Regions from separate parts of the Paenibacillus ihbetae genome, predicted to be linked through region 1. Evidence: riboswitches for the same ligand, from Rfam matches in the RefSeq annotation. Region 1 holds a riboswitch; the other holds the start of a gene.
The links. Region 1 has a riboswitch for cyclic di-AMP ahead of BBD41_RS26270 (C40 family peptidase). Riboswitches for the same ligand answer to the same signal wherever they lie in the genome.
Positions count from the first base shown of each region.

Region 1 (16,492 bases):
CAGACGCTGTCAAGAATCCCTTGGTGCTCATCCCGGTTCAGCATGGTGTTGGCCGTCGACACGAACACGGCGTCATGGTGCGGGCTGACGAGAACGAATTGCCCTCCGGCTCCGAATGCGCAGTAGGCTTGACGCCTGGCCCGCCAGAACTGGTACCCGTAACCGCTTCGCCCTTCCAGCAAAATTCCGGCACTGGAATTATCAACGACCTTGGACGTGCTTTGCTCTACCCAGCCCTCAGGGAGGATCCTCGTCCCATTCCACACCCCGTCCTGCAGATAGAGCTGACCGAATTTGGCCAGATCCTCCGTGGTGCAATAGGCCCCGCTGCCGCCCAGGTTAATTCCGAGCGGACAGGTCTCCCACTCGATATCCTGCATCCCGAGAGGCTGGAACAAGCGGGCATCGAGATAGTCATGTACGGTAGTCCCCGTGACCCGTTGGAGAATGGCGCACAGCGTATGCGTACCTGTCGTATCGTAGGCAAAGACGGTTCCCGGGGGATGGCTCGGCGGCGTATGAAGGTATTCGAATACGATATCCCGGGCCTCCTTATTGGTTGATTTTCTGTGGACGGTTTGCATGCTCAAGAGATGCCGGATGGTCATACTGGCTGTGTACGGATGTACGGTCTCCGGCTGTTTATCCGGAAAAAAATGAATGACCTTGTCATCCAGGGAGATCCGCCCTTCTCCGATGGCAATGCCGACAGCGGCCGATGTCAGGCTCTTGCTGACCGAGAATATCGGATGCCTTAAATCTTTGTGGAACGGGAAGTAATAGCCTTCGGCTGCCACTTTGCCATGCCGAAGGAGCATAAAGCTGTGCAGGTTCATATTTTTGTCCGTCATGTCCTCCATAAAGCGGAGGATGGCGGATGAAGGAATGCCGACCTCCTCCGGACGGACTCGAGGCAGTGAAGTCATCATCATCAACCTTTCAGCTGTTTCTTATTTTTGCGGCTTGTTTATTCTTCGTTTCCATCTATGTTACCGAATGGCATGCTCCTATAAAAACGGTCTCCGATGTTTAATTCGGTTCATTCTTTGCTTTTTTTGCCGGATTTGAATCCTAGCGGCATTTTTAGCTTCATGAAGGAAGCGAGTGCGGGGAAAGAGAGCATAAAATGCAAAATATGCGGGGGATTCAGCATCAAACCCGGAATTTTTATCGTTTATGTTTCATTATAATGAAGCTTGAAATTATACTTCCAAGAAGATTGAGGGGGGATATGGATGGAAGGGAACCCATGGTCCGTCCGGACGGTGGAGACGATCCTCCGTCAAGCGGACGGCGAGGGAGTTCACCCGGAAATTGCCCGCCGGTGGGCGTATGTGCCCGGGATGATGCTCATGGCGATCGCCCGCGCAGGGGATTTTTATAACAAGGATGGTTATTTCGACTTCATGAAACGGCATATGGATCTGTTTGTTCAAGAGGATGGAAGCATTCGGGGGTATCGCATCGAGGAGTACAATCTGGACCAGATCAACCAGGGGAAGAATTTGTTTGCCCTGAGGGCCAAATTTCCAGACTCCCGTTATGAAAAGGCTTCCCATACGCTGGCCGCCCAGCTCATCAGCCAGCCCAGGACGACGGACGGCGGTTTTTGGCACAAAAAAGTATATCCATTTCAGATGTGGCTGGATGGGCTCTATATGTCTTCGCCGTTCCTGGCGCAGTATGCCAAAACCTACAACCGCCCCGAATTGTTTGACGAGGTGGCACATCAGCTTCTGCTGGTGGAGCGCAGAACCCGGGATCCCAAGACGGGTCTTCTGTATCACGGATGGGATGAAGCGAAGGAACAGGTTTGGGCCGATCCGGAAAGCGGGCGGTCCCCGAACTTTTGGAGCCGGGCTTTGGGCTGGTATGCGATGGCGCTTGTGGACAGTCTGGAGTTTTTCCCGGTAGATCATCCGCAGCGCGGTACGATCATTGGCATATTCGAGCGCCTAAGCCGAGCGCTGGCACGATGGCAGGAGAAAGAGAGCGGGCTGTGGTTCCAGGTGCTCGACCAGGGCTTCCGGGAAGGCAATTATCTTGAAACCTCCGGCTCCTCCATGTTTATTTATGCTTTGGCCAAGGGCGTTCGGCTCCAGTACCTGGAGCAGCCTTCAAGGCCTGTTGCGGAGCGGGCGTACGCCGGTTTGATTCAGCGGTTTGTTGAGGCCGGCGAAACCGGCGTGCATCTTCACTCCATATGCCATGGAGCAGGGCTGAGCGATGACCGCAACGGCTCGTATGAATATTACATCGGTGAACAAGTGGTGTCCGATGCCCAGATTGGCGTGGCGCCTTTCATCCTTGCCAGTCTGGAAATGGAGCGGTTACTAGATTCGTTATAGGAGGAGGAACTCGATGATGCACTCATCGTCAACACTGCAAGCATTACAGAACAAACTTTGGCTGTCGGACCAGGGGGACGGGACGTTCGTGAACCCGGTGCTTCATGCGGATTATTCGGATCCGGATGTGATCCGGGTCGGGGAAGATTTCTATATGACGGCTTCCAGCTTCGGCCATCTGCCGGGACTGCCGATTCTGCACTCGAAGGATCTGATTAACTGGAGGATTATTAATCATGTGCTGCCCCGAATGGAGCTGCCGGGCTATGACGTCCCTCAGCACGGGAACGGCGTGTGGGCTCCGGCCCTTCGGTTCCATGACGGCAAGTACTGGGTGTTCTATGGAGATCCGGATGTCGGCATTATGATGAGCACAGCAAGGGACCCGGCAGGCAGCTGGACGCCTCTGCATCTGGTTCAAGAGGGGAAAGGCCTGATCGACCCGTGTCCGTTCTGGGACGATGACGGCCAGGCCTACCTGGTTCACGCGTTCGCCAAAAGCAGATGCGGCATCAAGCACCTATTAAGAATGTGCCGGATGTCCCCGGACGGAAAGCGTCTCTTGGATGAAGGCCAGATCGTCTTCGACGGGACCGAGCATCATCCGACGATGGAAGGGCCGAAGATGTATAAACGGCATGGTTATTATTATATTTTTGCGCCTGCCGGGGGAGTATCAACGGGGTGGCAGACCGTGCTCCGGTCAACCTCGGTCTTTGGGCCTTATGAGGACAAAATCGTACTGCATCAAGGCAGCAGCCCGATTAACGGCCCGCATCAAGGCGGCTGGGTAGAGCTCGCTTCGGGCGAATGCTGGTTCATGCATTTTCAAGACAAAGGGGCATACGGGCGAATCACTCATCTGCAGCCGATGCGCTGGGTCGATGATTGGCCGCAGATCGGTATCGATGCGAATGGGGACGGGATCGGCGAACCGGTTCTGCGTTATCCGAAGCCAAACGTCGGCGGGGAGCATGCGATTCAGGCACCGGATGATTCGGACGAATTCGAAGGGGCTGAGCTTGGTCTCCAGTGGCAATGGCAGGCCAATCCCAATCCGGCCTGGTACGCATTCGAGAGGGAGAGCCATTTGCGATTATTTGCCTTCCCGGTGCCGGATAACCAGTCCTCCCGCACGATCTACGCTGCCCCTCACTTGCTGATGCAGAAATTCCCGGCAGAAGTATTTCAAGCTGAAGCGAGGGTGGACGGAACGGCACTCAAGCCCGGTGAATATGCGGGCCTGATCATATTCGGGCGAGCCTTTGCTTATGCAGCCATTCGGATGAAGGAGGACGGATCCGGCATGGAACTCCTCCGTGCCGAAGGAAACGACCAGGCGGAACATATTGTGTGGTCCGGTGGATTGAGCGAAGGGAAGGTAACGCTGCGGGTGACGGTTCATCCTGGCGCTATATGCCGCTTCGAGTACGCCGGCGCTGGCGGTCCTTTCGTGCCGTGCGGAGATAAGGAGTTCGAAGCGGAAAAGGGGCACTGGGTCGGAGCCAAGGTAGGATTGTTTGCGGCGAGCCGAGAGGATCACTCAGACAGAGGGTATGCGGATATCGACTGGTTCCGGGTTGGAAGAGGAGAGAAATAGAAGCTGGAAGGGCTGCTCCTAGACGGGGAACCCGGCATTGGATCAGCCCGAACGGCCCTGAGGCTATCCATGGCGCTTACGGTATTGAAGGGGCGTCGTGCCTGCGATTTTTTTAAAGGTTTTATTAAAGTGGGCAATATGCTCAAATCCGGTTTGCTCGGAGATGAATTGTACGGATTCCCGGCTGCTCACAAGCATCTTCTGGGCTTCACGAATCCGTACCACCTGCAGGTACTCGCGAAAGTGAAAGCCCGTCAGCTTAGTGAACACTCTGCTGAGATAGGAAGGGCTGATGTAAAACTGCTTGGCGACCTGATCGAGCGTAAGCCTTTCATGATAGTTGGATTTGATATACTGGGCAATCTCCGAAATTTTCTGGTGCATCGGATGCTCATATTCAGGGGGCTGCGATTGGAGCGAGGTCTCAATCCGGTGCAGGCGGATGAGCAGCTCGTTCATCCACGCGCGAACCAACGAGCCGTAATGTGCCTGCCCGGATTGACATTCTGCGAGCATCGAGAGGAGCAGCCGTTCGATTTCGGGCTGATGCTTCAGCGGAATGCGAACCAGCCTGGATGTTCCGTGATCGAGCAGCTTGGCGACGCCGGCATCGCCCTCTTCGATGAAGCTTCGGGAGAAGCCGATCAGCACCCGCTCGAAGATCAGCTTATCGGAGCTTGCCGTCGAATGCAGATCATGCGGGTTCACGATCATCATATCCCCTTTTTTGACGGTGAACACATTATCGTCCATGAAGTAGACCCGCTCTCCATTAAGCAGATAATACAGCTCGAAGTAGGGGTGCTCATGCGGACGGGGCATGCTGCTGGAACCGTTTCTCGACATGTATTGGATGGAGAAATCATCTTCTCCAATGTGGTACTTGGGCTGCAGCCGGTCATTCATTCTCTCTAACTCCTTTGCAACCGCGGATCCCGATCCTATTGTCATTCGTGAAGCCTGATGTACCTAAACAGGTCGGAGACAACGGATACGGCCAATTGGGGTCGTAGAAAATTATATAACATGCCTGCAGACGATCTTCAAGGGCTTTGGTTGCAATCGGCAGCATTTTTTTATAAGCGCTTACATCTTCATGTGGTATCAATCGAATAATCAAACTTGAAACTTACTAAAGCGGAGGTAAGCATGATCAAACAAACAGAAGAAGCAATATGTCCCGACTTGCCTGTAATCCCGGAATACACAGTTATGATCACAGACTATGGCGCTGTAGGAGACGGCGTTTATGACAATACCCAGGCATTTCATCAAGCAATCGAAGCTTGCGCAAAGGCAGGAGGGGGGAAGGTGGTCATCCCTCCGGGGATTTGGCACACCGGTCCGTTAACCCTGCAGAGCCGGATTGAGCTTCACGCTTCTGCCGGTGCTCTCGTCATGTTCAGCAAGCAATTCGAAGCTTATCCGATCCGGATGTCTACTTATGAGGGCCGGCAGATGTTCCGCTGCCAGTCTCCGCTCGATGGAGAAGGATTGGAGGATATCGCAATCACCGGCAGCGGCATCTTTGACGGAGGCGGCGAAGCCTGGAGGCCCGTTAAGCAAGGGAAGCTGACGGAAAGCCAGTGGGATCGTTTAATTCATACCGGCGGCGTCGTGGATGACGAGGGACTGTGGTGGCCAACGCCGGCTGCCCGGGACGGGAAGGAGAACCTGGCCCGGATCGAACAGACAGGCAGCCGAAATCCCCAGGATTATGAGCCTGTCAGAGACTATCTGAGACCCAATCTGCTCAGCTTGAGAAACTGCAAGCGGATTCTGCTCAGCGGCCCTACCTTTCAAAATTCCGCAGCCTGGTGCCTGCATCCCTGGGCGTCGGAGCAGATTACCATTCAAAACATTACCGTCCGCAATCCATGGTATGCCCAGAACGGGGACGGACTGGACATCGATTCGTGCAAATACGTGATCGTGGAAAATAGCTCGTTTGATGTAGGAGATGACGCGATCTGTCTGAAGTCCGGCAAAAATGAAGCCGGGCGCCTGCTGGGAAAGCCGAGCGAGCGGATCAGCATCCGGAACTGCACCGTTTATCACGGCCACGGCGGGATCGTTATCGGCAGTGAAATGTCCGGAGGCATCAAGGATGTGCACGTATCCGATTGCACCTTCATCGGCACCGATATCGGCATCCGGTTTAAAAGCTGCCGCGGACGCGGCGGCGTGGTCGAGAATATCTTCATTGAACGGATCCGGATGCGGGATATCGACGGGGATGCCATCTCCTTCAATTTATATTACGAAGGGAAAGCCGGCTCCGGCGAATACCAAGCGGAAGCGATGCTCCCCGTTACCGAGGAAACCCCCGTGTTCCGCAATATTGTTATTCAGGATATCGTCTGCAGCGGCGCGCATACTGCGCTCCTCATCAATGGACTGCCAGAGATGCCGGTGGAGAAGGTGACGGTGATGCGCTCGGCCATCACAAGTCGGGAAGGCATTGTATGCCGCAATGGAAAGAACCTGACGATTCAGGACATGGTCCTTCGCAATCAGGACAATCCGCTGCTTCTCTTTCACCAGAGCCGAAATGTACAGGTGGTGAACGTCAAGGGGGAAAGCGACTCGCTGGATGACCGCTTGCTTGTGGTTACCGGGGAACGGTCCGGGCAAATCGAATGCTCGGGGCTGCATGCCGATAGGGCAGGGCAGATTATGATTTCTTCTGAAGTGGAACCGGAGGAGGTTGTGATCAAGTAGCTTTGCTGTTGGATGCATTAAGGCTTAGAAAGGAGGTGATGGAATTATAACCGTTGCAACTATCTCAATATGATAAGGAGGTTCGCCATTGAAAGCTGCAAAATGGCTGAAGCAAATGCTTGTTCTCACGATGCTGTTTACCGGTTTCTCCGGAGGAGCCGCCTATGCCGAGGAGGGCCCTGAATCCGAAGTTCCGGCGAAATCGCTGCGGACGCCTGCCTTTCCAGGGGCCGAAGGCGGCGGCAAGTATACGACCGGCGGCCGGGGCGGCGACGTGTACGAGGTAACGACGCTGGCCGATTCGGGTCCGGGGTCGCTGCGTGACGCCGTCAGCACCGGGAACCGGACCGTTGTATTTAAGGTCGGCGGCGTCATTCAGCTGAAATCTCCGCTCAAAATTCTCGGTGACAATTTGACGATTGCCGGCCAAACGGCTCCGGGCGATGGGATTACGGTCATCGGATACCCGACGTCCTTCGATGGAAACAATCTGATCATCCGTTACATGCGCTTCCGGCTGGGCGATATGAACGAAACGGAAGCAGACTCTTTTGGCGGGCGGTACAAGAAAGATATTATCATCGACCACTCCTCGTTCAGCTGGTCCGTCGACGAAGTGCTCAGCCCTTACGGCAACGAAAATGTCACCGTGCAGTGGTCAATCATAGCAGACGCCATGCATATTAGCAGGCATGCCAAAGGCAGACACGGCTACGGGGGAATATGGGGCGGAAAGAACACCAGCTTTCATCATAACCTGATCGCCCACAACTCCAGCCGCAACCCTGCCTTTGACAGCACAGCCGGCAACTCCCATGATTTTCGCAATAACGTTGTATATAACTGGGGTTTCTTTGCTTCTTACGGGGGTAAAGGCGCGGTTACCAATATCATCAACAATTATTACAAGCCCGGCCCCGAAACGGAAGTCGTCCGGTTCATGAATGCGGAGAGCACCGGAAGCTACTATATCGATGGTAACATCATGGACGGATACCCGGAATATACACAGGATAACTGGTCAGGCGTTCATAAATACCCGAATTACGTGAAGCTGGAAGCCCCCGCTTCCTTCGCCAATCCATTGCCGACCGAATCCGCCGAGGCCGCTTATGAAAGGGTCATGCAAGGCGCTGGCGCCATCCTGCCGAAGCGGGATGCCGTCGATGCCAGAATCATCCATGACGTTATTCACCGAACCGGCATGCATATCAACTCTCAGAATGAAGTAGGGGGATATCCGATCGTAGAACCGGTTAGATCCACGATAGAGGATGACGATCATGATGGGATGCCGAATGATTGGGAGGCCGCCCGCGGTCTGGATCCGAAGGATCCAAGCGACCGTAATCTGGTCAATGAGGAAGGATATACGAATCTGGAGCTGTATCTGAATTCCATTACAGGCAACGGGTCGGCCAATCCCTCTGCGGTCATTACATCTCCGGCGAACAACACGGTGGTGAAAGCCGGATCGGATGTAACGATTGAAGCGTCCGTTTCGGATGAAGACGGAAGCGTAACGAAAGTCGAGTTTTACCGGAATGGGGAGAAGGTTGGAGAGGACGACAGCAAGCCGTTCAGTTATGAGTGGACGAACGCCGCGGACGGCACCCATTATTGGGCTGCGAAAGCGGTTGACGATACGGGTACGATGGCGTTCTCGACAAGCGTGGTCGTTCATGTGAACACCGAAGGGAGCATTAAGCCTTGGAAGTCGGCAGATGTCGGCAGTCCGGGAATTCCGGGACACACGCAGCTTGGTAACCGCCCCGGCGAAGTGACCGTCAAGGCGGCAGGCGATATCGGCGGCACAGAGGACGTCTTTCATTTTGCCTATCAGGAAATAGAGGGCGATGCTGAAATTGTTGCTCGCGTCGAAGCCATTACCCCCACGAACGAAGAAGCAGAAGCCGGTATCATGTTCCGCGAGAGCCTGAAGGAGGATGCTCCATTCGTTTCCCTGGTCGTCCCTTATATTCGTACGGGGAAAAGAGGCGTCACCCTTAGCCGCGCAGAAGAGGGGGGAGAAGCTGCAAGAATTCAGCCGGAGCAGGAATTTCAGCTGCCCTACTGGATCAAGCTTGTCCGCAAGGATAACCAATTCACCTCGATGATCTCTCAAGATGGAACCAGCTGGACCACGGTCGGAAATGTCCAGGTCGATTTGCCCAAGCAAGTCTATGCCGGTCTCGTGGCGGATGCGGCCAAAGTGAATAATGAGACGTGGAAATACAATACCGCGACAATTTCCAACGTCAATCTATCGGCGGATACAGGCGGCGGTCCGAAAACCGTGTATTATGTGAACGATGACTTCGAAAACCTTGAAGCCGGCTCGGTGCCTGACGGATATGGCGTGATCCCGCAGCCTCAGGATGCGGATCATACGGTCACCGTGGAGGAAGTCCCCGTCAATTCTACGGGTAACGATTCGGAAAAGGCGCTGAAGGTATACGATAATGCCGTGGGCAGCACAGGGTTTACAATCAACTTCCCGAGGCAGGCAGGCACGGTCGTTGTCGAGACGGATTTCATGTCACCGGCCATGCCTGGCACTTCGGTGCTGCTTCAAATCAAGGATGCAGAAGGTACCAAGACGCCGATTGCTCTTGAGGTGCGCAAGCCCCAGCTACCGATTCAGGAGGATGCCTACGCCCTGGTTTACAAGAACAAGAATGGCCAAGACGTTAAGCTGACCGGCCTCCCGGCCGCCAACCGCTGGTACAATCTGAAGGTCATTGCCAATGCGGCCGCCAACACCATGGATATTTACGTGGACAACGTGCTCGCAGCGGAGGGGGCTGAGCTTAGGGACGATATGCGGACGTTAGGACTGGGAAGCGCCTTGTTCGGCAGAACGCCCGGAACCGGCAAGGGGACCTATTACTTCGACAACATCAAGGTATACGTGGAGCCGGCAGCCGCGCCTAAGGGCTTGCGGGCGCTCCCGGGGAACGGAAAGGTTCAGCTGGATTGGAGCAGTACGCAAGGCGCTCTATCGTATACCGTTAAAAGAAGCACGACAAACGGGGGACCTTACGAGACCGTTGCTGCCGATTGGAGTGCTTCCAATCCATCGTATACGGATACGAGCGTCATCAATGAAACCACTTATTATTATGTGGTTACGGCCGTGAGCGAGTTTGGAGAAAGCGATCCCTCCAACCAAGTGCGTGTCACGCCGTCGGTGAATGCCGTAAAGCCGCAGGCGCCGGCGGAGCTCGCGGGACTTGGCCGTCACACCCAGGCGGATCTTACCTGGCAGCCGGTGGAGCATGCAATCACTTATACGGTGAGACGAAGCGAGAGTCTGGAAGGGCCCTATATCGAGGTAGGACGTGTAGAAGAGCCCTTCTATCGAGATGCGGGGCTTGTAAACGGTAAAGTCTACTATTATACGGTAACTGCGACTAGCGTTGCCGGCGAAAGCGAGGCGTCGGACCCGGTTGAGGCCCGCCCGGTGGCGCCGCTAGAATCGCCAGCGGGAGTTAACGCGAGTGCCGCTGATGCATCGGCTGTAATCTCATGGAATGCCTTACCCGAAGCTTCGAGTTATCAGATCAAGCGAAGCACCGTTCAGGGAGGCCCTTACACGGTCATTGCCGATCAAGTAAAGGATGTCCGCTATGAGGACAGCGGCTTGGAGAACGGGACGGCCTATTATTATGTCGTTTCCGCACATAACGGCGCCGCCTCCAGCGCGAATTCTGAAGCGGTTCGGGTCATTCCATTCCCTGCGAGTACCGCGCCGCCTCCGGCTGATCTTCGATTGAACCCGGGCAAGAACCGCGTCAAGCTCTCCTGGTCAGCCGTAGAAGGTGCGGCTTCTTACCAAGTTACAAGGTCGGAATCCAGAAACGAAGAAGGTAAGGTCATCGCGTCTGATTTGCGGCAGCCCGGTTTGATCGATACGGATGTCGTTACAGGTAAAACCTATTATTATTCGGTCAGGTCGGTAAACGGGAACGGACCGGGAGTCGGAAGCTATCCTCAAGGCGCAACGCCTGCTTCGATCATCATCGTGGCCAAGGACGGTACAGGTATGTTTACGAGCGTTCAAGCCGCGATAGACTCCATCCCGGATGGCAATACGGACCGAGCGATAATCTATATCCGTAACGGGATCTATGAGGAGCAGGTTACCGTTCCCAAAACGAAGCATGCCGTGAGCTTGATCGGCGAGAGCAAGGAAGAGACGGTCATCACCTATACCGGGATAACGGGCACCGGATTCAATGAGCGTGCCACTGCAATCGAATCCGATGATTTTACCGCCGAGAACATCACGTTTGCGAATGGAGCGGGTGCCCAAGGCCCGGCGGCGGCAATCGATCTGCGGGGCGATCGGGCCTATTTCAACAATGTACGAATGCTCGGATATCAGGACACGTTCTTTGTGAACAATGCCGGGAAACGGGTGTACGTGAAGAACAGCTATATTGAAGGAGCGGTTGATTTTATTTACGGACCAGGAATCGGCGTGTTTGACCAGAGCGTCATTCACAATGTCCGTTCAGGGGGATATATTACAGCCGCCAGCACCCCGGAAAATCAATCTTACGGATATTTGTTCATCAACAGCAAAATTACGGGAGCGGGCGGAATCTTCGATGTTTATCTTGGGCGTCCATGGCGACCGTTTGCCCATGTGCTGTTCATGAACTCGGAAATGGAAGGAATCGTGCACGATAAAGGCTGGCATAACTGGGGAAGGCCGGATAACGAGAAAACCGCCAAATACTACGAATATAACAATACCGGACCTGGCGCGGCAGCCGAGGCCCGCGCGAATTGGTCGAAGCAGCTCACGCCGGACGAAGCCAATCTGTACACGGTTCCCATGATGATGAAAGGATCGGATGGCTGGGATCCGACCATGATGCCGGTTCTTCCCGAGCCTTACGGGGAAGATGACGATACGCCGCCGCACACGGCTTCCAAATTAACGCCGGAACAACCTAACGGCCTGAACGGCTGGTACACGGTGCCAGTTACCGTTGAATTGAGCGTGCAAGACGACGGTTCGACCGTTACCGAAACCGTCTACAGCTTTGACGGCGTTACCTGGACTCACTACTCGGGGCCGATCGTTCTGGACCAGGAAGCGGCATCGGCTGCGCTATATTACCGCTCTGTCAACGCTGCAGGTCTTGAAGAAAGCATCCAATCCGTTCCATTGGCCATTGATCTGTCCCCGCCGGACATTCGGGTAGAGCCACCGGCAAAAGAGGGAGGATGGAATGTCTCCAGCGATTGGACGCCGGTCATCCATATGACCGACTCCGTTTCCGGCATTGATGGAAGCCGGACGGTCATTAAGCTGGACGGCCAACCCGTCCCACCCGGTGAAGCTATCCCGCTGTATCAGCTTCCGCTCGGTGATCATGTCTTGACCGTGGAAGGAGCAGATCTAGCGGGCAATACGGCAGCAGCCGAGATTGAATTTCAGACGGTGACGAGCCCCGGCGATATGATCGCCCTGATCGAGCGGTTCCTGAGCAGCGGGGATATCCGGAACGCAGGGATCGCGAACAGTTTGACGAAGAAGCTGGAGAAGGGGAATCTGGGCAGCTTTGAGAATGAAGTCGGGGCGCAGCGAGGCAAGCATCTGTCAGAAATGGCGGCAGACGTCCTGCTGCGGCATGCCGAGTCGATAAACCACATGTGATTTCATACAGCTTGCATTTGCTAGTACAGAAGCCGGCGCCTTAGCTGCCGGCTTCTTATATGAAGAATTTCGCCGCACGAGAAAACGGAAACAATTTTAACATAAATGTCATGACTATGTGACCTTTCATATAGTAAAAACACTGTTGAAACTCTTTCGATTCGACGGCGATATCTAAAAAACGATAGATTTATCGGATATTATTGACAGTTTGCTAGCTTGTATACTATATTAAGAAAGGGTTACAAAATGTTAATGAATTTTGCCGAATTTCGCTAAAGAAAACGGGGGAACCGTCCTGGGTGAATTATTCTTGTAGTAGAGGGAATATAGGTGACCTTCAGCCGAACCCTTAGCTAACTCCGTAGGCATCGAAGGAGAGAATATATTTTGAAGAAATTGGTCATTTCTTTGCTAGGATCCGCAATCATTTTTTCTTCCGGTGCCGTGACAGCGTTTGCCGATCAGCAGCCTAACTTTCAGCAGCAAGTGAAGCAGTTAGTAGGAACACCGTACAAGTGGGGCGGAACAACCACAAGCGGATTTGATTGCTCCGGATTTATTCTGTATATGTTCCGTAATTTTGATCTTGACCTTCCGCGCACTTCCCAAGGACAAGCCCAAGTAGGCGTGCATGTAGACCAGGAAGAGCTGCGTGTCGGTGATCTGGTATTCTTCAACACGAACGGCAAGGGAATTTCACATGCTGGCGTTTATATTGGAGACGGGCAGTTCGCACATGCTTCAAGCAGCAAGGGTGTTCGAATCAGCAAGCTTAGCGATTCTTACTATAAGCCTCGTTATGTTACCGCACGTCGGGTGCTAGGCCAAGAGGAATATGCGAAGCTGGTAGGAAGCGTTAGCTAGACCAGCTAATCCTTGATCATGATCCGACTCTCTGCACGATGCAAGTCTTGAAAGTCCTAGTAAAGGAATCCTATGGTCGATTTTTATTGATTGCACCGAATACATACATAAGTCTTGATGATGACCTCTGTTTACAACGGAGGTCATTTTTTTTGTGCCGGTCATGCGGAAGAGTGGCATCGGCTAATTCATAGCCTGTGTCGTTTCATTGGCTGTCAGAGATGCTCGGTTATCACGGAAGCATTGAACAAGCTGAACAGGCTGCAGGTCCATAGCGACCGGCAGCCTGTATGGTGAAGAGAGGAAGGATGGACTCATCCACGCTTCAACCTTTATTACGGATCACTCTTTGATCACCGCTTTGTTCATGGCGCCTTCGATATCATCACCGTAGACTCTGAATATACCGAGCCGCCACAATGCCGCACCTTTCAGCTGATAGCGCTTGGCCAGACCAAGCTTGTCGTCGATGGAGTTCTCCGTTTCGCTGCCCAGGCTGATACCAAGCAGCAGCTTGTCCTTGGGTGCCCCGGCATCCAAAGCAAGCTGAATGGCCTGCTGCACTTGCGTGTTCGGTTCCGGCTTTCGGTCTTTGTTGCCAACCGGGTGATACTGGTATGCCATGATAATCAGATCGTCGGCAATCGATGCAAGCGTTTTGTAATCATACCCTTTATAGGCGCTGTTTAACGGAGGTACGGCCAAGGACAGGGCAGCCCCTTTCGGCAAGGCAGCTCTAAGGTCCTTCACGTATTGGTTCAGCAGCTTCTGCTGGGAGGCGGCATCCAGCTTGAAGCCCAATCCTTCGAAATCAAGCACGACTCCGCCGAACCCATTGTCCGCAACGGCGGCGGTAATCCCGTCGATCGATTTCATCCGCAGCAAGGCGTCGCTCATCATTTTTGTCAGCTCGCCGTTACCGTCCAGTGCATATACCATCAGATAGGGCTTAATGCCCTGTTCTTCCGCATCGGCTACAAGTGACTGGGGCGTGATGTCTCCGGCGGCTTCCGGCATGCGGTATTCAACCCCTTGAAGGGTGAATTCGCCGTTACGGTCAATTCGGCTCCAGCCAAAGGCGACGGAATTCATCCATTGAATAATATCCCGCTCTTTGAAGGATTCAATGGCATAGAAGGCCCGCAGATGCATTTTGCTTTTCGGTGATTTGAGCGATACGGTGCGCGTTGCCTGATTCCACTTTACGGAAGCCCCGAATTGGCTGCTGAACGAGCTGAGCGGAATCAGCACGCGTCCCTCGCGCATGATGGGCGCTGCAGGCAGCTTGACGTTCTTCTTATTCACCACGGCGGTGGTGCTGCCGACTCTGAGCTGAACCTCGGTTGTGTTATCGGTGCCGTTCTTTACCGCCTGCACGGTTTGAGTCTTGCTGTTCCATTTGATATCGATGCCCAGTGCCTCGCCCACGGCCCGGAAAGGTACGTACGTTACGCCTTTCTCAATTCGCGGAGCCGCATCGAACGCAAGCGGAACATCATCCAACAGAACGTAAATGGATGGTGCCGCATGGGCTGGATGATGATCAGCCCCGGTTCCGAGCAGCGACAAAGAGAGCAGGGAGGCGGCGGCCAGCTTTCCCAATCGATTTGAGTATCCGATAATAATCTCCCCCACATTCTATGAAAGATAAATGAATCTATGAAACGGTTTACAGCAATGATAGTATAGCAAAATATTGGTAGAATACAAAATAAATAAATAGAGCGGTTTTCCATTGAATGTCTGCGTATAGAAGGCGTGAGAATAGCCCGGCTTTCGAGTATAATGGTAAGCGTACGTAGGAGTGAATAGTTCCAGGCATTTTAGGAGGATATATCGTGTTTAAATTCTGGAGGAGTAGAAAGAACAGCCATTCGGCCGGTCATCCGTCTGCATCCGGTGGACAGGAGCTGGCGGAGGCTGTTCCCGACAAGCTCATCGAGCTTTCCGGTCGGGAGGTTCACAAGAGCGTTGCTCCCGTGCTTGGGATGACGGTGCTGGATCTGGCCGAGCGGAACGATGTGGATTGGAACTCTTTTTGCAAAAGGGGCACATGCGCACGCTGCCGATGCCATGTAAGCGTTGGTGTCCAGCATTTGTCGTCACCGAATCAGGCGGAGGAACAGAGGCTGGACCCCGAAGAGCTCGAGGAAGGGTACCGGCTCGGCTGCCAAAGCCGGATCGAATCGGTCGGCCCGATCAAGATTAAGCATGCCCCTTATTTTTAGTAGAATATTTGTACCTTTTTGGGTTAACAAGTGACCGTCCCTCGTCTAATAAAATCTTGATGATTGCTCGAAGCTCGCTTACACGGACCATTCGTGCCTCGGCACGAGTGCGTTGTCGGCGCGAGGAAGCCGGCAATCCTCGTCACGGGATTGCGATTGGCGGCGCATTCGCCGCATAAACGTCAAGCAGGCAGCCGCATCATAGCCGCTGCCTGCTTGCGTTATTCCGTCAACTGGGCTTGCCGCCGCTGACTTTCCCGATAGGAGGATGGCGTCTGCCCGGTTATTTTTTTGAACAGCATGGAGAAATACTTATCATTCCCATATCCGACCTGCGACGCAACCTCGTGCACGGGGGCGTCGGAATCCGACAGCAGACGTTTCGCTTCTTCAATCCGCTTGGAGATTAAGTAGTTGAAGGGCGAATCGCCGAGCTCTTTTTTGAATAGATGGGATAAATAGTGCTGACTGACATACAGCGTGTCGGCGATGTCCTTCAGGCTGATGCTCTGGGTGTAGTTGGCATCAATGAATTGCTTGGTTCTCAGCGCAATTTCATGTTTTCCTTTCAACGCCTGGAATTGGTGCTTCACGTCGATAATCCGGTAAATGACCGTAATCAGCGACATAAGCAGATTCGTGCTCAGCGTTTCATAGCCAAGAATTTGAGAATCGCATTCTCGAATGATGTCCGATAGATAGCTCTCTACCTTATATGCGTATTTCTCGCATGAAATAACCGGCTCCACGTACGGAGGCAGCAGCATTCCCTGAGGAACGCCCTCGATATGCAGGGAATCGACTCCGCAATAGATGACTTTAAAGGGACTGCTTCCTGCCGACTTCTCCTCATGCGGCACACCCGGATTGTAGATGGCCACATCTCCTTTTCGGAGTTCGTACACCTTGCCCGCGATCCTGAATTCGCCGCGGCCTTCCACGACATACAAAATTTCGCAAAAATCATGGATTTGCGGCGGTCCGTAGAAGAAGTCTTCATCCACGACCTGTCCGGCAAAGAGCAGCTGTGGATTTTTCTTGAATCGGAATTGATCGC
Region 1 is NZ_CP016809.1:5,830,496-5,846,987, forward strand. It holds gene BBD41_RS26240 (serine hydrolase domain-containing protein) at 1-932, opposite strand, end outside; gene BBD41_RS26245 (glycoside hydrolase family 88/105 protein) at 1,236-2,348, shown strand; gene BBD41_RS26250 (glycoside hydrolase family 43 protein) at 2,365-3,948, shown strand; gene BBD41_RS26255 (helix-turn-helix domain-containing protein) at 4,012-4,854, opposite strand; gene BBD41_RS26260 (glycoside hydrolase family 28 protein) at 5,098-6,669, shown strand; gene BBD41_RS26265 (pectinesterase family protein) at 6,758-12,340, shown strand; cyclic di-AMP (ydaO/yuaA leader) riboswitch at 12,594-12,727, shown strand; gene BBD41_RS26270 (C40 family peptidase) at 12,731-13,207, shown strand; gene BBD41_RS26275 (stalk domain-containing protein) at 13,550-14,809, opposite strand; gene BBD41_RS26280 (2Fe-2S iron-sulfur cluster-binding protein) at 15,046-15,435, shown strand; gene BBD41_RS26285 (AraC family transcriptional regulator) at 15,657-16,492, opposite strand, start outside.

Region 2 (16,492 bases), 1.6 Mb from region 1:
GCCCATGGAAAGGAGCCTGCAGCCTGCTTATGACTGTTAACGAATCCATCCCGTCATTAGTTTCATCGCAGAAGCAGTTTTTTCTGAAAGGATTCACGAAGGAGCCCGAATACCGGATCCGGCAGCTCACCAGACTCCGCCAGATCATCGTCGCCAGGGAGAGCGAGGTGATCCAGGCGCTGCGCCAAGACCTGAACAAGAGCGAGCAGGAAGCCTATACGACTGAAATCGGGATCGTGTACAAAGAGCTCTCGCATATCTTGAACAATATAAAACGCTGGAGCAAACCCGGGCGCGTGAAAACGGCCCTGACGCATGTCGGGAGCAAGGGAATGATCTACCCTGAGCCGTACGGCAGCGTGCTGATTATTGCTCCCTGGAATTACCCTTGGCAGCTTGCCATCTCTCCTCTGATCGGCGCGCTGGCTGCAGGCAATACCGCTATAGTTAAGCCGTCCGAGCTGACGCCCGCCGTCTCCGCGCTCATTACGTCCATCTTGGAGGAAGCTTTCCCGTCAGAGTATGTGGCTTCTGTTGAGGGCGGACCGGAGGTCAGCACCGAGCTGCTGAAGCAGAAGCTGGACTATATCTTTTTTACAGGCAGCGTAAATGTGGGGAAAATCGTGATGGAAGCGGCAGCGAAGCATCTGACTCCCCTCACGCTTGAGCTCGGGGGCAAAAGCCCCTGCATCGTTCATGAGGATGCGCCCTTGAAGCTGACGGCATCCCGCGTTGCCTTCGGAAAGTTCACGAATGCCGGCCAGACATGCGTCGCACCGGATTATGTATTGGTTCACAGCCGCGTAAAGGAGCCGTTCATCGCTTATTTAAAGGAAGCGATCGTGGACTTCTATGGCCCGGAGCCGCTGAGCAATCCTGAATATGGCCGAATAGTAACCGAGAAGCATTTCGATCGGCTGGCAGGCTTTCTGGATAACGGCCGCCTCCGTCATGGCGGCAGGGCCGATAAGGAAATGCTCCGCATCGAACCGACGGTTCTGGATCAGGTGACATGGGATATGCCGGTTATGGATGAAGAGATCTTCGGACCCGTATGCCCGATCCTGACTTATGAGGATATAAATGAAGCGATCCGGGCCGTTCAGTCTCGCCCCAAGCCGCTTGCATTGTATTTGTTCACCGAGAATGAAGAAGTACAGGAGCATGTGCTGTCCTCCGTCTCCTTCGGCGGAGGCTGCGTCAACGATACGCTCATGCATCTGGCTACGCCATATTTGCCGTTCGGCGGCGTCGGTGAGAGCGGGATGGGCTCATATCACGGGCAATACAGCTTCTACACGTTCTCGCATATGAAAAGCGTGCTGAAGCAGACGAACCGGTTCGACTTTAAATTCCGATATCCGTCCAAAAACGGGCTCAGCATTCTTAAGAGGCTGCTAAAGCCGTAAAACGGGGATAACCATCAATGAGAGCAGACCTTGGAGCTTGGTGGTGTCGTTGGAGTCTCTGCTCCCTTCCCGGCTGGGTGCCTATCAACGGTATATGAGATCAAATTTTTGATGATTGCTGCAGCTACGCTCCCTGCAATATCAGCATGAGCATCCAATGCGCCTTGAGCCGAAATCATTTCCTGCGCTCGTCAAGCCTGGCTGATTATCGGGTGTAATGCTTGCGTCTGTGGGGCGGGGCTGCCGTCCCCGGCTCGCCGCCCTCTTCTGTGCTGTAGATTTCAGGCTGATCGCTCCCCGGCTTGAATATTTGCCGCAGTGTTCCCAGCATGGACAGCGCGTAAGCAACGGTGATAAAGCTGAAGGCGATCTCCAAGATGACGACAAGTCTTGAAGTGTTGTCAACCGGACTAACATCCCCATACCCGACCGTTACGAACGTGGCCATGCTGAAATACAGAAAGGTCACGAACTGCGACAGCGGGTCCTCTCCGAGATTATCCCCTTCGAAGGATACGCCGCCGAACAGCTTGTAAATCGACATATATACCAGCGTGAAAAATAAAATGCACATGGCAGCGGCCAAGCTGATTCGGACGAGCGTCGTCTTCATATCGACATGCCGGTTCACGGAATCTGCAATCTTATCGAAAATGTACAGCACATAGAAGACAACGGAGCACAAGGAGAAGATCACGATGAGAGCCCGCATCCCTCCCTCTCCAGGTACAATTTTCATCAGATCGATCCAGCCGAGCAAATCCTCCACCGACACCAGGACATAAATCAGCAACGGTGCCAGCAGCAGCGGCCGGCTTGACCACTTCTTGTCCATCATGTAGAACGCATAAATCAAGCCTACCAAGCCAACCAAATTGAGCAGCCACATCCACCAGCTCATGAGCGTTCCCTCCTTTCTACGGCCTCTTTAACGACCATCATCTACCTCCGGCCGTATAATAACGCCTTATCGTCTATTACCCTTGGAGAGGAGCTCATGCAACTGGCGTTCCTTGGCAATCCGCCTTTTACCGGTTACGGGCCAGCCAATCGACGGCAAAATCGACCATTCTACGCTGTTTGACCAGCACGCAGGAGGCAGCGCCTACATTCCCGAAACTGCAGTCTTCCTTGCACGCCTGCTCAAATGCCGCCCCCAGCGCTTCAAAGTCGTCGGAATGATAATTGATATCCGAAAAGGATACCCATTCCGTCTTGCCCCCGGCTCGCGATACCGGAGCTTGGGACGTGATATGCTCTTTGCCCCTCCACGCTGCCCGGTACTCGGCCAGATGAAAGGAGGTATCGCTGCCATAGCCGGTTCCGAGCATCAACACGAAGGCATCTGCCGCGTACAACCGGGCCAGCGGCGAGGATTCCCCGAGGCCGTCAGTCAGCGGATGCGGTTCCATAAGTTCTCTCGCTGCACGGCCGCGAGCTGCGAAGGAGACGTGCGGATGAAGGCTCCGGATGACCCCTTTCTGTTTGCGGAACGTTTCCGGAATAATCCCCATTCCCGAGGTTACGGTTGCATCGGGATCATAGGGAGGCATACTGTCCCGGATCAGCTGCCACCATTGGGGATCCGCCGGCGGATTCCCCCAGGTTTCCGGGTTCGTTAAATTCGGGGACTGCGTCGGCATCACCAGCGTCCCTTCCTTGCCTAGCACCTCCTCCAGCGCGAGAATGACGGCTTCGGCTCCGCCGACGATCCATCCGCCGATGCTCTTAAGCGAAGAATGGAGAAGCACGGTCATCCCCTCCTTTACGCCCAAAGCGGCGAAATCCCGGCTCAAATCCCGGATCGTAATCGGTCTTTCTGTAATCATGTTTGCGTACCACCTTTGAATAAAAAGTTCTCTATTATCGTACAACAAAACAGCGCCCGACCGCGAATGCATACAAGCGGTCAGGCGCTGCTGTTGCCAATATCGTAAGCTTTTCGGTTCTAGACGCTGAGCCAGCGCTTGAACAGATGCTTCGTTGTTTCTTTATTCATCTCCGCGATCGATGTCGTCAGCGGAATGCCTTTCGGACAGGAGCGTACGCAGTTCTGCGAGTTGCCGCAGCCTTCGATGCCGCCGTCCTGCATAAGCGCCTCAAGACGCTCCTCCTTGTTCAACTCGCCCGTTGGATGGGCATTGAACAAGCGAACCTGGGAAATGGCCGCAGGACCGATAAAGTCGGTTTTCTCGTTGACATTCGGGCAAGCCTCGAGACATACACCGCACGTCATGCACTTGGACAGCTCGTAAGCCCACTGGCGCTTCTTCTCCGCCATGCGGGGACCGGGACCGAGATCATACGTGCCGTCGATCGGAATCCAGGCTTTAACCCGCTTCAGGGCGGAGAACATCCTGCTCCGGTCGATGACCAAGTCGCGGACGACAGGGAAGGTCTTCATCGGCTGGATGCGGATCGGCTGCTCCAGCTTGTCGATCAGTGCAGCACAGGCCTGGCGCGGCTTACCGTTGATGACCATCGAACAGGCACCGCACACTTCCTCCAGACAGTTGGAGTCCCAGCATACCGGGGAAGTCGTTTGGCCTTGCGCGTTCTTCGGATTGCGCTGAATTTCCATCAGCGCACTGATGACGTTCATGCCGGGACGATATGGAACCTCAAATTCCTCTGTATACGATTTGGATTCCGGATTGTCCTGGCGAGTTATAATAAATTTCACACTCTTTGAGGCGGTTGCCGTTTGAGCCATGGTAAATCCCCCTTCTTACTTTTCTTTCGAATAGTCGCGAATACGCGGCGGGATTAAGGAAACATCCACTTCTTCGTACGAAATTTGCGGACCTTCAGGGGTCCATTTCGCTTTCGTTGTTTTCAGGAACTCCTCATCATTGCGGTCAGGGAACTCCGGCTTGTAATGGGCTCCGCGGCTTTCGTTCCGGAGCAGGGCTCCAAGCGTCATAGCTTCCGCAAGCTCCAGCATGTTCCACAGCTGACGCGTGAACGCCACGCCTTGGTTGTTCCAGCGGGATGTATCGGTCATGTTGATGTTGCGGTAGCGCTGCTTCAATTCCTTGATCTTGTTGATGGTCTCCTGGAGCTTGTCGTTGTAGCGGACAACGGTCATGTTGTTGGTCATCCATTCGCCAAGCTCTTTATGAATCACGTAAGCATTTTCCGTGCCTTCCATCTTCAGAAGCCCTTCATACTTCGCGGTTTGCTCTTTCGTGTACCGGTCGAAGACGCTGGAGGAGATATCCTCGGACGATTTCTTCAAGCCTTTAATATACTCGATCGCCTTCGGACCTGCGACCATACCGCCGTAAATGGCCGATACGAGCGAGTTGGCTCCCAAGCGGTTGGCTCCGTGATATTGATATTCACATTCCCCGGCTGCGAACAGACCCGGAATATTCGTCATCTGGTTGTAATCGACCCACATGCCGCCCATGGAATAATGGACTGCCGGGAAGATCTTCATCGGAATTTTGCGAGGGTCGTCACCCATAAACTTCTCATAGATCTCGATGATGCCCCCGAGCTTCACGTCCAGCTCCTTCGGATCCTTATGGGAGAGATCCAGGTATACCATGTTCTCGCCGTTAATGCCAAGACCCATGTCCACACATACGGAGAAGATCTCGCGAGTTGCGATATCCCGCGGAACGAGGTTGCCGTATGCAGGGTATTTCTCTTCAAGGAAATACCAAGGCTTTCCGTCTTTATAGGTCCAGATCCGGCCGCCTTCACCGCGGGCCGATTCCGACATCAGACGCAGCTTGTCGTCGCCCGGAATGGCGGTCGGGTGAATCTGGATGAATTCGCCATTGGCGTAGTATACGCCCTGCTGGTATACCGCGCTTGCTGCCGTACCGGTGTTGATAACCGAGTTCGTCGTTTTACCGAAAATGATGCCGGGACCACCGCTGGCCAAAATGACGGCCTCCGCCTTGAACGCCCGGATCTCCATGGAGCGAAGGTCCTGGGCGGCTATGCCGCGGCATACGCCCTCGTCGTCAATGACCGCGTTCAGGAACTCCCAGTTCTCGTACTTGGTCACGAGACCCGCAGTTTCCCAGCGGCGCACCTGCTCATCCAGCGCGTACAGCAGCTGCTGGCCGGTCGTCGCTCCGGCAAACGCCGTACGGTGATGCTTCGTTCCGCCGAAGCGGCGGAAATCGAGAAGGCCTTCCGGCGTACGGTTGAACATAACGCCCATGCGGTCCATCAGGTGAATAATGCCCGGAGCCGCTTCACACATAGCCTTGACCGGCGGCTGGTTCGCCAGGAAGTCCCCGCCGTAAACCGTATCGTCAAAGTGCTCCCACGGGGAGTCGCCTTCGCCTTTCGTATTAACCGCTCCGTTAATGCCGCCTTGCGCGCACACGGAGTGAGAACGTTTCACAGGTACCAGTGAGAACAGATGAACATGGGCTCCCGCTTCGGCCGCTTTGATGGTTGCCATCAATCCGGCCAGGCCTCCGCCCACTACGATAATATTAGATGCTGCCATTTATACGTTCACTCCTTTAAGAGGTTGTTCAAAAAGTCGTCTTTTGATCACGTAGTGTATCAAGATGTAACTCGGCATCGAATCTTGAACTCAGCCGGGCCTAAGTAGAAGCTTCCGAAGCATGTTTCCTGCGGAAACATTTCAAGTGCTCACGTACCCAATACCTACGTTCAACCCTTCAGTCCCTAGCTTCATCTAACCTAAAGCGTTTTGAAAAAACGCACTTCGGAAGCATACGCTCCGGTGCTGAAAAACCGGCTTTTTGAACTTGCACTTTAAGCCAAGACTGTCTTAACTACATCGATCGCTGCTTGCGCCGCCTGGAATTCGGAGTTTCTGAACCCGGTCATCGCAAGGATAAACAGGACGCTCATAAATACGAACAGGCCCATGCAGATGTATGTGGATACACGCTGTGCGCGCGGGCCGACGGTAATGCCCCAGCTAACGAGGAATGCCCACAAGCCGTTCGCGAAGTGGAACGTAGCCGATACAACGCCGATGATATACAGAACAAATAATACCGGATTGCTCACGATATCGTGCATGACGGCGCCCAGATCATCATGGGTGATCTTGCCGATCATGATTTGAAAACGGGTGTCGTACATATGCCAGATGACAAATACGAACGTAATAACCCCGGTAATCCGCTGAACGGTAAAACGAATGTTCCGCTCATAATTGTAGTTGCCGATGTTGTTTTTGGCCTGATACGCAATGTACAGTCCGTAGACGCCGTGATACAGCAGCGGCAGCCAAATCAGGAACAGCTCGAGGAAGAAGACAAGCGGCATGCTGTTCAAGAAATGAACGGCTCCCTCGAAGCCTTTCTTTCCACCCTCGAAAGCCTGAAAGTTGGATATCATGTGGCTGAGCAGAAATGCTCCAAGCGGTATGACACCGAGTAAGGAATGCAGCTTTCTGGAATAATACCCTTTCATTAGTTGACGTTCCCCTTTCCAATGTGCAGCGTTTTCAATTTCAATCTTTCCTATTTACGGAACAATTACACTTACTTACGCACTTACACAGTGCTTTTCGCGTGCAACGACAAAATGTTCCCTTTTTCCACAAACGTGTGAACATCCTGTGTCATGTTTCATGTTACTCCTTTTTTTCTTATAAGGGAATTGCAATATAATTATTAATCGTTATAATCTATACGCATAAGGATATTTTGGAACACCATCCTATATATAATGGAGGAATATCATGCTCGAAGATCTGGACATGTTTGCCGTTGTGGTGGAGCAATCCAGCATCAATAAAGCGTCCAAGCTGCTGAACCTGTCCCAGCCGGCGCTCTCGCGGAAGATCGCCAAGCTCGAGGACGAGCTCGGCCTGCCGCTGTTCAACCGACGCGGCAAGCGCCTTGAGCTGACGTCGATCGGACAGATCGTATATACCTTTGCGCTGGAGCAGCGCCAGCAGCAGCTGAAGCTCATGCAGACGCTCGCCCACTATCGGGAAGGGGAGCAGATCTCGATTAATCTGGGCGCGAGCCTGACGACGCTGCAGACGACGCTGCCCCCGCTCGTCAATGCGTTCATGGAGCGGCATCCCGCCGCGGAGATCAAGCTGATTACCGGCAAAACCCATGAGATCGTTTCCTATGTTAGGGATAAACGGGTAGACGTCGGCATCGTTGCCTCTTCCATCAACCAGCCGGGACTCAACTGCATTCCCCTGTTTGACGATCATTTGGAGCTCGTCATTCCAGCCGTCCATCCGCTGGCGGAGCTGGAGGATGTCGAGGTCGAGCACCTGCAGGGACTACCGATGATTATTTTCTCGACCGGCACCTGGTACCGTAAGCTGACCGACGACCTGTTTCACCGGTGGGGCATCATGCCTGATATTCGGATGGAGATCGATTCCTTCGAAGCGATCGTCCGCTTGATCCCGACCTGCAAAGCAGCGGCCCTGCTTCCGAAATCATACCTCCGTCCGCAGCTGCTCTCCGACAACGGGCTTGTGGACATTCACATCCCCGCGCTCATGGAGACGCGGCGGACGACATCCCTGATTTACGGGGATGCTTCAGAGCTCAGCAGCGCCGCCCGTCGCTGGATTAACGAGACCGAGGTGCTCTTCCGGAGCCTTGCGGAAGAGAAGCAGCGAAAAAACCTGACGACCTAGAAATTCGTCAGGTTTTTTTGTATTATTTCTGCTGCAGATTCACGACTTCGGTCTCAAACCGTTCCACATTGTCGTTGGAGCCGATGACGACCATAACATCGCCGGCATTAACCACGTCCATCGCCGTCGGCGCAACGATAATGCCGGATCGCTTGTTGAGGGCAACCACCGTGACACCGTAACGGACGCGCGTGTTCAGTTCGCTTAACGTCTTGCCGTCCATACAATCGGTTACCGTCATTTCCACAATCAAATAATCCTTAGATAATTCGATATAGTCGAGCAGATTCGGCGTAACCAGCTGGTGAGCCACACGGATCCCCATATCCCGCTCCGGGAAGATGACCCGGTCCACGCCCAGCTTCTGCAGCGCCCGGCCGTGCAGCACGGAAATCGCTTTGGCCACGACGGTCGATACACCGAGTTCCTTGAGCAGAATGGCGGACAGAATGCTCATCTGGATATCGTCTCCGATCGCGACGATCCCGCAGTCGAAATTGCGGATGCCGAGCGATTTCAGCATCTCCTCATCCGTAGCATCCGCGACCACCGTATGGGTCAAATGCTCGCTCATATCCTCGACGACCTCTTCGTTCCGGTCAATGCCGAGAACTTCATAGCCTAGTTCCATCAGTTCCAGTGCCAGACTCGAGCCGAACCGCCCCAAACCGATCACTGCAAATTGCTTTGGTTTCATGTCTCTCCTATACTCCTTATCCAATAATCATTTTGCCTTCCGGATAACGATACAATTCTTTACCCTTTTTCGGCCCCAGTGCATAAGCCAGCGTCAACGGACCGAGACGTCCGGCAAACATCGTCAAGCTGATCAGTATTTTGCCGAGCACCGTCAGATCTGGCGTCAAGCCCATCGATAAGCCGACGGTGCCGAAGGCCGAGGTCGTTTCGAATAAAATCTCCAGGAAATCCGCATCCTCCGTCGTGGACAGAATCATGGACACCGTCAATACGAGCAGCAGCGCCAGAAGCGCAATCGTCAGCGCCTTAAGCACGCGCTCCTGGGCCAGGCGATACCGGAACATAACGATATCGTCTCTCCCTCTCATCATCGCGAACACGGCCCCTACCATAACCATAAAGGTTGTCGTCTTGATCCCGCCCCCCGTCGAGCCAGGCGACGCTCCGATAAACATAAGTATAATAATGAAAAATTGCGTGGCTTGCCTGAGGCCGCCGATATCTATCGAATTTACGCCCGCTGTTCGCGGACTGACCGACTGGAAGAACGAGGCAAGCACTCTGCCTCCCCCATCCAAGGAGCCCAGCGTTAGCGGATTGGTAAACTCAAAAATGAATATGATGATCGCCCCGATAAATATCAAAGATCCCGACATCGAGAGAACGACTTTGGAGTGAAGCGAAAGCTTCCTTTTTTGACGGAAATCGATCAAATCGGATAATACAACGAACCCGATACCGCCGGATATGATCAATAGCATGGATACGATGTTCACCAGCGGATCATCGACATAACCGGTGAGACTATGAAAATCGCCGAACAGATCGAAGCCCGCATTGTTAAACAGCGAAACGGAATGGAACAGGCCGAAATAAATGGCTTTTCCAATAGGCATATCCCATGCCCAGCGGAGAGTAAATAGTAAGGCTCCGCATGCCTCGAAGGTCAGGGAATAGATAAACACCCGCCGGATTAAACGAACGATCCCTTCGATCGAGGACTGATTCATCGCTTCCTGCAGAACAAGCCGGTCCTTGAGGGATATCTTGCGCTTAAACACCAGGGCGAACAGGGTTGCCATCGTCATAAACCCGAGCCCGCTGAGCTGAATGAGCAGGAGGATCACCGTATGTCCGAAGGCACTGAAGCTTGTGCCTGTATCCACGACGACAAGCCCGGTCAGACAGACGGCTGAAGCTGCCGTAAACATGGCGTCAATCCAGGCGATCGGTTCGCCGGTCCTGCTGGATACGGGCAGCATGAGCAGAAGGGTTCCGACCAGGATCGCCGCCGCAAAACCGAGCGCAAGGATCTGCGGAGGTGACAGCTTAAGCCAATTCAATTTTGAGTTCAATGTTTCACCTTCTCCAAAAAAATCAACGAAAAAAGACACTGGAAAACAGTGCCCTTAACGGTCTGGTTCCTGTGCAGCAGCCTACGAGGTTAGCTGACGGATTCGGGCATTATCACAGGCCGCCCTATCCATGATCCGAAAGAGATCATGAAATTCACCCCAATTACATGGTTCCCCCGTTCTCAGTACGAAATTCGGCTGGTCTATTCAGTTCCTTGAAAGCATGATGTGATTATAACGCAATCCGGGAGGGAACCCAACGCCGTTTTTTTACCAAAAAGACTTTAAATAAGGGCGATTTGGGCATATTCAAGAGTACAAGGATATCATTCTCTAACGTTTTCGAAACCTTTCATTCATTTTCAGCGTTTTATTTCATTATTGGGCTTTGGGATAAGCAGGGCTTGTTCTTCATATGTATGTTATATTGACTCTATGATCCGCATGTTGCGGGGCCGGTTATTCATATCGGAAAGCACTAAAATCAAGAGGAGGAATTTCATGAACCGTGCCGCAGAGCCCTTGAAGCTGACGCCTAACCTGAAGAAGCTTATCGCCCCGGCCATTATCGGCCTGATCCTGTTTCTTGTTTTTCAGGTACTCCCATCCACTTCCTTCGAGTCAACCGATACGCCCTATCCGAAAATCATCTCCAAAGAGGAGGCTGCACAAGCCGCGTCACGGTTCGCGAGCGAGCATTTAGGATTTCCTGCTGCCGAAGGGGAAGACACGCTTGTTACATACCAGTCCAACTCCGAGCTGTACGGATATTTGGCGAAAGAGAAGAAGCTCCGGGATTATAATAAGAGCTACGGAGCCAAATACCCTTACGATGTATACCGTGTCCGCTTCACCTTGCCGGGCGGCGATGCGCTGAACGTGGATGTACATATGCAAAATGCCGGCATCGCCGGATTTTCCTATGATTCCGCCCGCTCCGTTTACGACCGGATCGAGCTGAATCAAGGGGAGGTCCGCAAGCAAATGCTGCTCCTGGTGGAGGAGGGCATGACGCTGGCCGAGAAGCAGGCTCTCGCCGAGCCGTGGCTCAAGTGGGCCGGATATGATGCGACGCAGCTCCAGCTCTCCACCCGGGAAGGCGAACCCACGCTGAAGTATACCGTCACGGAAGCGGCGATCGGGGATTCGAGGCTGCAGCTGGCGTTTACCTTTGAGCATGGAAAGCTGCGTTCCTTCGAGCCGGCATTCTCGGTTCCGGCAGCGCACACCGCCTATGTCAACAAGCAGACGCAGGACGCAACGCTGCTGACGCTCGTCGGTTACGGTTTGTTTACGCTTGTGCTCGGTATCCTGGCCATCGTCTACAGCGTCAAGACCCGGGCCTACACCTCGTTTAAGCGCGGTATCCTGCTGTCCGTCCTGTTGTTTGTCATCCAGATGCTGAATACGTACAACCTGGTTCCGGTCTTTAAGGCACAAGGAATGTCCGAGACCGGGATCATCGGGATTATGATCTTCTACGCCATTTATTCCCTCATCTTCTCCGCTCTGCTCTATTTCTCGCTTGTCGGCGGAAGCGGCCTATGGCGGAAGGAAGACGGGCTTAATCCGTGGCCGCGGGCCAAGGAGCCCGGATACGGGCGCTATGTCCTGGACAGCATGAAGGTGGGCTATATGTGGGCACTCATTCTGCTCGGCATCCAGTCCTTGATCTTCATCGCGCTCGGCCTGACCTTGAACACCTGGTCCACGACCGATGCCTCGCAGTCCCCTTACAACATGCTCTATCCATGGCTGTTTCCGCTGATGGCTTGGCTCGCAGGCATATCGGAGGAAGCGGTATACCGGCTGTTCGGCATTAGAATGGTGAAGAAGATCGTGCGCAGCACCTTTGTCGCGAGTTTGATCACCTCGATCATCTGGGCGCTCGGCCATACGCTGTATCCGATTTACCCGGTGGTGTCCCGCCCGATTGAGCTGGTCATTATCGGCCTGCTGTTCAGCTATATCTTCCTGAAATACGGATATATTGCGGCCATGTTCTCGCATGTCATCTTCAACAGCATTCTTATGGGATTCAGCCTGGTCATGCTTCAAGGCGCCCCTAACGTGCTGATCGGCCTGTTCTATATGGTGCTGCCGGCCATCGTGGCTTACGTGATCTATCGCTTGAATCCAATAAAAAAAGAGAAGCCGTATGTCACGACTCCTCATCACGAAGGGCATTGAGTATATCCGTAGCTAATTTTTCACCGATCGAAAGGGGCTTAAAGTCTTCGACTGAAGCCTCTTTTATTTTTTTGATCGAGCCGAAATGCTTCAGCAGCAGCTTCCGCCGCTTCTCGCCGATGCCCGGGATCGAGTCCAGCTTGGACGACACCATCGATTTGCCGCGCTGGTCTCGATGGAAGGAGATCGCAAACCGGTGGACCTCGTCCTGGATGCGCTGCAGCAGATAGAACTCCTGGCTGTCCCGAGGGAGGGACACCGGCTGCGGCGGATCGCCGACCATCAGCTGCGCCGTTCTATGCTTGGCATCCTTCACAAGCCCGCAGACCGGAATGAACAGTCCCAGCTCATTCTCCAGCACATCGATCGCAGCCGAAATCTGTCCCCTGCCGCCGTCGACCACGATCAGGTCCGGCAGCGGCAGATTCTCCTTCAGCACCCGCTCGTACCGTCTCCGGATGACCTCACGCATCGTCTCGTAATCATCCGGACCCTGCACGGTGCGGATTTTGTATTTCCGGTATTCCTTCTTATCCGGCTTCCCGTTCGTAAACACGACCATCGCCGAAACCGGATTCGTCCCCTGTATGTTCGAGTTGTCAAACGCCTCGATCCGGTTCAGGGATTCGATGCCGATCACTTCGCCGAGATTGGCCGCGGCAATCGATGTCCGCTCCTCATCCCGTTCGATTAAGCGGAATTTCTCATCGAGCGCAACCTTTGCATTTTCAATCGCCATCCCGACCATCTGGCGCTTTAAGCCGCGCTGCGGCACATGCACTTTGACGCCGAGCCATTCCTGCAGGGCGGCTGCGCCTCCGGCGGCGTCCACCAGGCCGGCAGCCTCCGCCCGCTCGTTCTCGGCTTTCGTCGCGGCGGCCAGACGTTCGGCCTCCTCCCCTTGCCCGGAGCTTTCCGGACCGCTGCCTGCCGAACCCGAGCCGGACGGGTCCTCTGCGACCGCTAAGGAAGGCGATCCAGCGGCATCGCCTTCACCGGCGCCTGGGGCCTGGCCGCTCTCGGTGGAAGCGGCGGCTCTGCTGCCTGCTCCCTCCGAAATCGGAGCATCCTTGGCCGCGATGCTGTCTTGCGCGTCGGATTCGGCCTCCTCGATCAAGACCGGTCCAGGAAGCAGGATTTCCTGCGGCACGGCAGGGTTATCGCTGTAGTACTGCGCAATGAAGGACATAAAGTCGCTGTGCGCGTCACCGTAGAACGGAAAGATCGACTTGTTGCGCTGTACCATTTTCCCCTGCCGCATGTACAGAATTTGCACGCACATCCAGCCTTTATCCACGGCATATCCGAATACATCGCGGTCCCGGGTGTCGGTCGTCGTGATCTTCTGCTTCTCCATCAAGGTGTCGATATGGATGATCTGGTCCCTGAGCTCCTTGGCGCGTTCGAAATACAGGTCCTCTGCGGCTTCCTGCATTTTGCGCTGCAGCTCCTTCTTGATCTCTTCATGACCGCCGCTTAGAAAGGAGTTGATTTCGCTGGTGATCTCCTCGTAGGCGGACTTCGGCACCTCTTTCACGCATGGAGCCATGCATTGGCCCATATGATAGTACAAGCACACCTCTTTCGGCATAACCCCGCATTTGCGCAAAGGATACATGCGGTCGAGCAGCTTTTTCGTCTGCTGAGCGGCATAGGCGTTCGGATAGGGACCGAAATACTTGGCTTTATCTTTAAGCACCCGGCGCGTCACTTCCAGGCGGGGATGCTCTTCGTTCGTAATTTTAAGATATGGATAGGTTTTGTCATCCTTGAGCAGTACATTATACCTTGGCTGGTGCGTCTTGATCAGGTTGCACTCCAGGATGAGCGCTTCCATATTGCTGCCCGTTACGATGTATTCGAAATCGCGGATCTCGGATACCAGCATCTGGGTTTTGCCGTTGTGGCTGCCGGTAAAATAAGAGCGAACCCGGTTCTTCAGCACTTTGGCCTTGCCGACATAAATAATGGTTCCTTCCCGGTTCTTCATCAGGTAGCACCCTGGCTGATCTGGCAGCAGCGCCAGCTTGTGCCGGATATTCTCCAGCGCCTTCTCCTGCTCCTGCAGTTGTTTGGCGAAGTCGTCCATCTTCTTCCTCCTCTCCAAGAAGATTATATATGATTATGATGAGAATTCTGCAAAAAATCCAACAAGCGACTTTCAATCCGCCTTGTACAGATCAACGGTTTTGTTCGTGGCGCCAAAGGCGCTCGCGGGCGGCTCGCTCACGATGGCGCTGACCGGGATCTATATATTGTACCCGGAAGCGCCGTCATCGAATGTTTACCATAATCCTGATGATAAACCGCATAAAGCGCCTATCGGATTGTTGACCGAAGGCGCTTTATGGAAGCTTTATGGCGATAGCGGCACTTGCAAATCAAGCATTATTGATGCTTCGCAATGATGCCTTTCAAGGCTTCTTTGGAGTTAAGCCCTACCACTTTATCGACAGGCTGGCCGTCTTTAAAGAAAATCATCGTCGGAATGCTCATGACGCCGAAGCGTGCTGCGGATTCCGGATTTTCATCCACGTTCACCTTTGCGATTTTTACATCGTCGCCGAGTTCTTGGGACAATTCGTCCAGAATCGGAGCGAGCATTTTACAAGGACCGCACCATGGGGCCCAGAAATCAACTACAACCGTTCCTTGACCTTCCACTTCGTTCGCGAAGGTTTGATCGGTAACATTAACGATAGCCATTGTATACTCCTCCTTACAGGATAATTTCAAGATATAGCGCGAATCATAATGTCGAATGCGTCGACGGTTTTAGTATACCACAAACTTTAAGAAAAAGTGAAATATACTCACCTAAAGAAAGAGGATTTCTCGGAATATTCATGCAATCTTTACAAATGATTTGGACATTGGGTATACTACTAATAATAAGTCGGGTGACCTGTCTTAGCCGTGCATACGGAATGTTCACCTTTTTGAGGAGGCAAGCACCATGGATGTAAACGTGCGCATGAACGATCCGCGGGAGCACATCAATGAAGAACCGCGTAATGATTTCAGCGATTTGATGATGGGCTTTCTTGGGATGTTCGGTTTCATGACCATCATCTTCTTCGGATTCGTCATTATCAAATTTTTGGTCGGCTAATTGACGGCTCCTGTGCGCTAAGAAAAGCCTGATCCCTGTCATCGCGTCCTGCGAAGCCAAAGGGATCAGGCTTTTTTACAATTCAATGATGAGCAGCCTAGAATTTTCCCCTCTGATTCTCGCCGTACAAATGAACGACATCCACGAACGGTGCAATACGGTTCATCAGCCGCTGCCCCTTATGGGCCTCTTCCCCGTCCTTGCTGGTAAAGCTTAAGTGCCGCTCGAGCCCGTCCAGCGGATAGTTGGATGTGTAGAAGGTCGGCTTGCGGTTCATCCGGTAATTCAGAATCGACCCCAGCACATGATCCCGTACCCAAGGGCTTAAATTCTCGGCGCCGATATCGTCGAAGATCAACAGATCGCAGTTCTTCATCGTCTCGATCATTTCCTTCAGCTTCGGCCCGTCCTGCATCATCGTTTTCAGATCCTCTACAAAGTCGGGCATATACACGATCACGCCCGAATACCCCGCCATCGCCAGCTCATAGAGCAGATAGCCCATCAAATAGGTCTTGCCGGTGCCGAAGGATCCGGTCAAATACAATCCCCGGGGACTCAGCCCATTCTCCTTCGTCTCCTTGATATACTTGAACACCTGATGAACTCCGGGAGCTCTCAGCCGATCCTTGGCCATAATCTCCATATGGTCATAGCCTTCATTCAGCGCCTTGTCGTCGACATAGAAGCTGCGGATCCGCTTCCGGATCTGATCCTCATTCGTTTTGGCAACCTGCAGGGAACACGGCGTTTTCCGTTCATAAATCTCCACCGTTCCATTGACCCGCTGAATATCCAGCTTGCTGTAGTGTCCCTGGAAATCATTCGGGCAATGGTCCAGTCCGGGACACTGCTTGCAGTTGGCCTGATCGCCGGCATACTGGTACAGCTTGCTTAAATTGATGCGCAGCACCCGGTCGTCAATCTCGGGATATTCCGCCCGCATCGCCTGAATAAGCGGATTCTTCAGCAGCTCCTCCGTAATCTCGGCCGTTCTGCGCCGTAGCGCAGAGCTCTTCATACTTTCCAGCAGCTCGCCAAGGGATTCCATCTCTCTCCCTCCTTCATCTATAGCATCTTTGGTTCTTATACGCCTTTCTTATTGCCGGCC
Region 2 is NZ_CP016809.1:4,279,349-4,295,840, reverse strand. It holds gene BBD41_RS19160 (aldehyde dehydrogenase) at 30-1,409, shown strand; gene BBD41_RS19155 (potassium channel family protein) at 1,615-2,310, opposite strand; gene BBD41_RS19150 (AAC(3) family N-acetyltransferase) at 2,438-3,238, opposite strand; gene sdhB (succinate dehydrogenase iron-sulfur subunit) at 3,358-4,122, opposite strand; gene sdhA (succinate dehydrogenase flavoprotein subunit) at 4,138-5,883, opposite strand; gene BBD41_RS19135 (succinate dehydrogenase cytochrome b558 subunit) at 6,159-6,827, opposite strand; gene BBD41_RS19130 (LysR family transcriptional regulator) at 7,099-8,025, shown strand; gene BBD41_RS19125 (potassium channel family protein) at 8,048-8,722, opposite strand; gene BBD41_RS19120 (TrkH family potassium uptake protein) at 8,739-10,079, opposite strand; cyclic di-AMP (ydaO/yuaA leader) riboswitch at 10,143-10,289, opposite strand; gene BBD41_RS19115 (CPBP family intramembrane glutamic endopeptidase) at 10,581-12,269, shown strand; gene uvrC (excinuclease ABC subunit UvrC) at 12,241-14,358, opposite strand; gene BBD41_RS29840 (hypothetical protein) at 14,501-14,677, shown strand; gene trxA (thioredoxin) at 14,658-14,975, opposite strand; gene BBD41_RS19100 (hypothetical protein) at 15,226-15,381, shown strand; gene dnaI (primosomal protein DnaI) at 15,479-16,432, opposite strand; gene BBD41_RS19090 (replication initiation and membrane attachment family protein) at 16,468-16,492, opposite strand, start outside.
Region 2: it holds a riboswitch for cyclic di-AMP, as region 1 does, so the genes downstream of both, BBD41_RS19120 (TrkH family potassium uptake protein) here and BBD41_RS26270 (C40 family peptidase) in region 1, are expected to answer to the same signal.